Psychrobacter arcticus 273-4: one gene and its partner. The protein of the gene in region 1 interacts with the protein of each later gene in a pairwise test. Links are inferred from orthologs where the notes say so. Each region holds a gene or a part of one and is shown on either strand. Other genes may lie near its edges. The genes, in order: PSYC_RS08085 and PSYC_RS01200.

Evidence for each region.
Region 2: the proteins of PSYC_RS08085 (region 1) and PSYC_RS01200 interact in binary tests that used the Escherichia coli proteins (3 or more experiments, as listed by UniProt). The link is inferred for Psychrobacter arcticus 273-4 from one-to-one orthologs.

Annotation. Positions count from the first base shown.
Region 1 is NC_007204.1:1,908,397-1,911,559, reverse strand. What follows is about bases 254-3,087. They hold PSYC_RS08085 (DsbE family thiol:disulfide interchange protein), read left to right. Parts: upstream 254-1,262; coding sequence 1,263-1,913; downstream 1,914-3,087. Other genes in these bases: ccmI (c-type cytochrome biogenesis protein CcmI), read left to right, coding at 2,485-3,087; PSYC_RS08080 (cytochrome c-type biogenesis protein), read left to right, coding at 1,910-2,488; PSYC_RS08090 (heme lyase CcmF/NrfE family subunit), read left to right, coding at 254-1,261. Also shown: more of PSYC_RS08090, read left to right, coding at 1-253; more of ccmI, read left to right, coding at 3,088-3,163. UniProt on the Escherichia coli protein: Involved in disulfide bond formation. Catalyzes a late, reductive step in the assembly of periplasmic c-type cytochromes, probably the reduction of disulfide bonds of the apocytochrome c to allow covalent linkage with the heme.
Region 2 is NC_007204.1:273,093-276,399, forward strand. Bases 82-3,059 are described here. They hold PSYC_RS01200 (protein-disulfide reductase DsbD domain-containing protein), read left to right. Parts: upstream 82-464; coding sequence 465-2,654; downstream 2,655-3,059. Other genes in these bases: PSYC_RS01195 (protein-disulfide reductase DsbD N-terminal domain-containing protein), read left to right, coding at 82-405. Also shown: more of PSYC_RS01195, read left to right, coding at 1-81; PSYC_RS01205 (phospholipase A), read left to right, coding at 3,128-3,307. UniProt on the Escherichia coli protein: Required to facilitate the formation of correct disulfide bonds in some periplasmic proteins and for the assembly of the periplasmic c-type cytochromes.

The DNA of each region.
Region 1 (3,163 bases):
TTCGCTTGCAGTCACTGAAAAGCGTGGTGTCTTTAAAGCGTGGACGATTATGCTGGCAATTTTTGCCTTTGCATTAAGCTTACTCGGGACATTTTTGGTACGCTCTGGGGTAATTACCTCTGTGCATTCATTTGCCGCAGATCCCACGCGTGGTTTAGTGGTTTTAGCGATTCTTGGGATTATTATTGGTGGTGGTTTATTGATGTTTGCTGTACGTGGCTGGCGTCTTACGATCGAGAGTCAGTATCAGCTGATTTCACGTGAGTCGTTTTTAGTCATTAACAACGTCATTATTTTGATTGCGACCTTAGTGGTATTACTTGGTACGCTATATCCCATCATTGCCGATGCCTTTAATTTAGGTCAGGTATCCGTAGGTCCTCCGTATTTTAATGCGCTGTTTGTACCGTTGACTTGGCTATTGATGGTAGCAATGGGCATGGGCTCTAATATCCGCTGGAAACAAGACAGCCGTCCGTTATTGGGCGTTGGCATGGTCATTGCGGCAAGTAGCCTTGTTTTAGCCGCAGTTATTGCCTATTTTGTTAGCCCATCTGCCATGCTCAATATTGGCGTGACGCTAGCGGTGAGTTTTTGGGTATTGTTATGGATGGTAGTTGATTTTAAAGACAAGACCAAAAATGCCCCAAGCTTCTTTAAAGGCTTAGCTAAGCTGCGTTTAAGCTACTGGGGTCAGCAGACAGCTCACATTGGCGTTATTATAGCGGTCATTGGTATTGCCTTTACCAGTACCTTAAGTATTGAGCGCGATGTGGCATTGGGTGAAACGGATACTGTTCATGTGCAAGGGTACGACTTTGAAATAAAAGACTTCCATGAAGTCAGAGGCAGTAACTTTGATGGTATGCAAGCAGAAGTTGAAGTGACCAAAGACGGTCGCCCAGTCGTTACTTTATATCCAGAAAAACGTACCTATGTTATCAGTGGTATGCCACTGACTGAGGCAGCGATTGATGCCAGCCTTATGCGTGATGTGTACGTAGCACTCGGTGAGCCTATCGCTGAAGACGGCAACCAATGGGCGATACGTATTTACGTGAAGCCATTGATTCGCTGGATATGGCTTGGCGCTATTATTATGGCATTGGGTGGTCTGCTGAGTATGCTTGATAGGCGCTATCGTCTCAAAACAACTAAGACGCCCGCTCAAATCGCAGCGAGTAAGTCAGGTTTTGCGACCGTTGCTGACTTAGATATTAACAATGCGACAGATGCCACGGCACCAATGGGGGAGAAGTAAGATGACTCAGTCAAATAAGTCTCCTCAAAAAAGTCCTGAGAAAAAAGGCAAGCAAACGATGAAGAAAAGCCAAATCAGAATATGGTTTTTGATTCCGCTGATCATCTTTGCTGCTTTTATAGTCATGCTATATTTTCGTTTAGGTCAGCCTACCGATATCGTCACCAATACGGCTCTTGAGCGCCCAGTGCCCGCTTTTGAGCTGCCGTTATTGTCAGATACCAGTCGTATCATGACCAATGACAACCTGCCAGATCAGCCGTTTTTGATGAATATTTGGGGCTCTTGGTGCCCAACTTGTATCATTGAGCATCCTTTTTTAATGCAGTTAGAGGAACGCGGTGTCAATCTGGTGGGCGTCAATTATAAAGATGATATTGGTGACGCGCTCGGTTATTTAAATCGAGGCGGTGACCCTTTTTCGATGTCTATCCAAGATTTATCCGGTCAATTTGCCTTAGATTTGGGTTTGACCGGTGCGCCAGAAACCTTTGTGGTTGATGGTGAAGGCGTTATTCGTCAGCACATTGTCGGTGAGATTAATGAAAGCAATTGGCAAAGCCGTATCAGGCCTTGTTTGATGGTACTCAATGAGGCGGATAAGAGCAATGTCAGCCCTGATCCTGACCAAGTTAAGGAAGCGTGCAAATGATGATAATGCCATTCAAATCCATCACGAAAAATTTGGCAAGTTTAATTATCGCTTGCTTGTTTGGTGTGCTTAGCATCCATGCCTATGCCGCCATTGACGTCTACGACTTTGACTCAGTACAGCAAGAGGCTCAGTATCGCGGTCTCATCGAAGAGCTGCGCTGCCCAAAATGTCAAAACCAAAATTTGGCAGGTTCTGATGCGCCTATTGCCCAAGATTTAAAGCAAAAAACCTATGACATGATTAAAGAAGGTCGTAGTGATGGTGAGATTCGTGCCTATATGCAGGAGCGTTATGGCGACTTTATCACTTATAAGCCGCCAGTACGTCCTTCCACTTGGATATTATGGTTCTTCCCGCCACTATTATTAATTACATTGATCGTTGGCTGGTTTTGGCAAAGTAAGCGCAGTCAGCGTATTGCCCGTGGTCAAAGCGGCACCATAGTAGACAGCGTGGCAGCATTATCAGCAGCAGAAAAATCGGAACTTGAGCGTCTGTTATCACGAGCCAATCGCAATGATAGCGTCAAAAACAGCGATCAAGACATCACAAGCATAGAGGATAAAAAATGACCCTATTTTCTACTTTTGGCTTATTTATTGCCCTAAGCTTACTGGTTGCACTCGTACTGGCAGTTATCGTTATCATGCCTTGGCTACGAGCGTCACGTTTACGAGAAAATCCCGTTGACAATCAGCTGCTAGATATCAATATTAGTGTATTTCGTGAACGTTTGACAGAATTACAATCGGACAAAGACAATGGCACTATTGATGATGCCCATTATCAAAATCAGAAAATTGAGCTTGAGCGCCAGCTATTGGATGCTCAGCGTGAAGTCACTCCAATGGTTGCGCCTGGTATCAAGAGTCGTTTGATTATCATAGTATGGGTGCCTGTGCTGGCAGCATTGGCTTACTTTTTGGTGGGTGACCGTACACCGGTGTTCGATTTGTGGGCGGCGGAGGATAAAGTTGCTCAAGTGGCAGATGACTTATTGACCGGCAAGATTGATCAGCCGCCAGCTTGGGCAATTGAAGATGGTACTCAGTTGATCAGTGCGATGCAGACCAACGTCTATCGTCATGCTGATGATCCTGATCGCTGGATGCGTTTATCAGAGCTGTTCTTATCTTTGGAAGCCACCGACTCAGCCATTGAAGCCTTGTCTCGTGCTTATCGTCTGTCACCAGACAACGAAGAGATCGCCACCACCTATGCGCAGATTAGTTTTTTTGCCAATAAAG
Region 2 (3,307 bases), 1.6 Mb from region 1 along the record:
AAAAATAGCGCTCAGCAATCAAAATTTTTGCCAGTTGATAAGGCATTTCAAGTGACTAGCCGTACCAAAGCAGTGACTAAAGGCACCCAACTATCAATCGTCTTTAATATCACACCAGGTCATTACGTGTATAAAGATAAGCTGACCTTGAGCTTCCCAAAAGGTATTAGTGCTGCGCCATTTACTTTTAGTGAATCGCCCGTTTCCATTAACGATCCAACTTTTGGTAAGGTAGTAGTATTTACTCAAAAAACCATTGTAGCAACCACTATGCTTACGACTAAAAATGGTAAAGCGGCAAAGAATGTGCCGGTTATGATTGGCTGGCAAGGCTGTGCTAAAGCTGGACTGTGCTATCCGCCAGAGAAGATCAAAACCACGCTAAACATTGCAGTCAAACGTTAGTCACTAATCGATAGCGCAAGTAAGTTGATTTATATAGTCGTTATAACAGGTAGTCCTTTATGTCCATTAAGATAGCAAAAAGTATCTCGTCACTTAAAGCGGTATCCACAAAAAATCAGTCATCAAATATTCTGCCATCAGTTGTCAATAAGTCACCAAAGAAGTCGCCAAAAAAGTCCTATTTACTGGCACTGACTATTGCGAGTAGCTCGTTACTTACAGGACTGACTGCGACGACCATGACGACGCAGGCAGCAGGATTGGGCGATCTTTTTAGCAGTAACCAAAGTGCTGGGCAGTCAAAATTTCTGTCAGTGGATAAAGCCTTCCAAGTCACGAGTAGCAGCAAAGCTCTCAAAGCTGGAACCCAGCTATCGATTAATTTTGATATCACTCCAGAACATTATGTCTATAAGAATCAGCTTAAACTCACTTTGCCTGCTGGCGTTACCGCCGCACCGTTTACTTTTAGTCAGACGCCTGTCTTAATTGATGATCCAACTTTCGGTAAAGTGCCAGTATTTGATCAAGCGAATATGGTAGCGACCACTACTCTGAGTAGTAACAAAAGTATCAATAATGCAGCGGTCGTGATTGGTTGGCAAGGGTGTGCCAAAGCAGGACTGTGCTACCCACCTGAGAAAATAAAAACCACTGTCAATATCGCTGCAAGCTCGTCCCAAGCTGCTGTTAATCAAGATGCTGTTAATCAAGATACTGCTGCTGACACAAAGTCGGTAAATAATAGCAATATAGTCGCGATATCAGAGACGCTAAATGCCACAATGATAGAAAGTGGTGAAGCAATGGCTTCTGAAGCAGAGCAAGGGTTGTCAGAGGATGAGGTGATTGATTATGCCTTGTTAGAAGACGGCTCTTTAGAAGATGAACTTAGTGCTGCCAATACAATTTCTGGCGCTGCTACGACAAATGATACGCTAGCTGCCGCCGATAATTTGACTAATAGCGATCCGTTTGGCTTAGCTAAGCATCCTTGGTTGGCATTAGGGTTGTTATTTTTGGCAGGGCTTGGCTTAGCGCTTACGCCGTGCGTACTACCTATGCTACCTATCGTCGCTAATATTGTCGCCCGTCAGAAAAATCCAACGGTCAAGAAAGGCGTCATTTTAACGACTAGCTATGCAATAGGGGTCTCGATTGCTTACGGGATACTCGGTGCAGTTATTGCCATATTTGGTGAGTCGCTCGGTATTATAGGCTGGCTACAAAATCCAATTATCCTCATCAGTTTTGCGGTGATATTTGTTTTGTTAGCCCTTTACATGCTCGAAGTGTTTACGATTCGTCTGCCGCATTTTATCAGTAGTAAGATGCAGGGCTTAAGCCAAGCAGGGGATAGTAAGCTTGGTAGCGCTGGTGGTAGTTTAGCCGCTGGATTTTTATCAGCGCTGGTAGTATCGCCCTGTGTGTCGGCGCCATTATTTGGGGCATTGCTTGCCGTCTCAACGATTGGCAATCCGCTATTGGGCTTTGCTGCCCTCTTTATGCTAGGCTTTGGCTTGTCAGCGCCGCTGATTTTGATTGGTGCGACCCAAGGCAAAATTATGCCAAAAGCGGGCGAGTGGATGAACTGGGTCAAGCAAGGTTTTGCCTTATTATTATTTGCCGTGGCATTACTACTCATAGAGCGTGTCTTTATATCGTCAGTGATGCTGCTGGTATGGGCATTATGGTTCATGGTTGTGGCAACATGGGCATGGAGCTGGCGTGGTAAAGGTCGCATGCTGTCGCAAGCCATCGGTTTGATTGCCGGTATTTGGGCCGCTACTTTAGTGATTGGCGCTGCATTGGGTAATGACGATAGCTTACATCCGCTAGCTTCATTAAGCGCCGCTCCCATGCTAGTGCAGTCAGCTGATGGTCAAGCTGGCGCTCAAAACAGTACATCAAATAGGTCAGATGAGCATATCACTACGTTGGCAGAATTGGACGTTATCACCGCTGCCAATCCTAAAGTGTTGGTCGATTTGACGGCTGATTGGTGTATTGAATGCCGTATTATGGATAAGAATTTATTTACCAATCGCCCCGCACAAATGCAAGACTGGCAATTGGTACGACTTGATATTACGGAAACCACAGCGGATTCCAAGGCGATTTTAGCGCGGTATAAACTGTTTGGCCCGCCAACTTTGCTCTACTATCAAGACGGTGAATTGCTACAGAAGCAAGTGGGCGAGATTGGTCGCGCAGAGTTTGAGCAGACTTTGACGGCATTAAATAAATAATGGTCATATCAGAAATATTTGTTTTATCCTCTTAAAGGTCTTCATACGATTCCTATAAAAAAGCCAACGTACTGTCACAGTACGTTGGCTTTTTTGACTTTGTTTCAGCAGCAAGCGTGTAGCAATCGATCAGTTGTATTTCGTGCTAAATAGAGCAAGTTCACTTTGAGAGTTTGATTAGCAAGACACTTATTAAATGATTCCTTTTTTATTTTACACCCATTATAAGTATTTGGTTTTATGCTATTTATAGTCATTTAGCGGCATCTGATGCAGCAATAAAGCTAGTATAGTGTGTACATTTTCATTACAATAAAGCAACATTGCTAAAAGCGTATTATTCAACGTCATAGCCACCCTTTATCTCCAAGTTATAATAATTTTTTATGCCAATTTAGCGCCGTCGCTAACGGTTATATCGATTACCTCATATATTCTATTGACAGTAATGATCAGTTGAATAAAGGATACTTATGTTTTCCAATATTACTTCGCAGCGCCCATCTTTAAGCCATTCTAAAGCGCCAAAAAAAATGACGCTGCAAACGAATAAGTGCTCTCTACATATCGCCGTTGGCGTAGCGCTTACTTGCTTTACCGTACAAGCGCAGGCTGCTGATACAGCTCAGACTTATAATGAGTTGCCACAAACT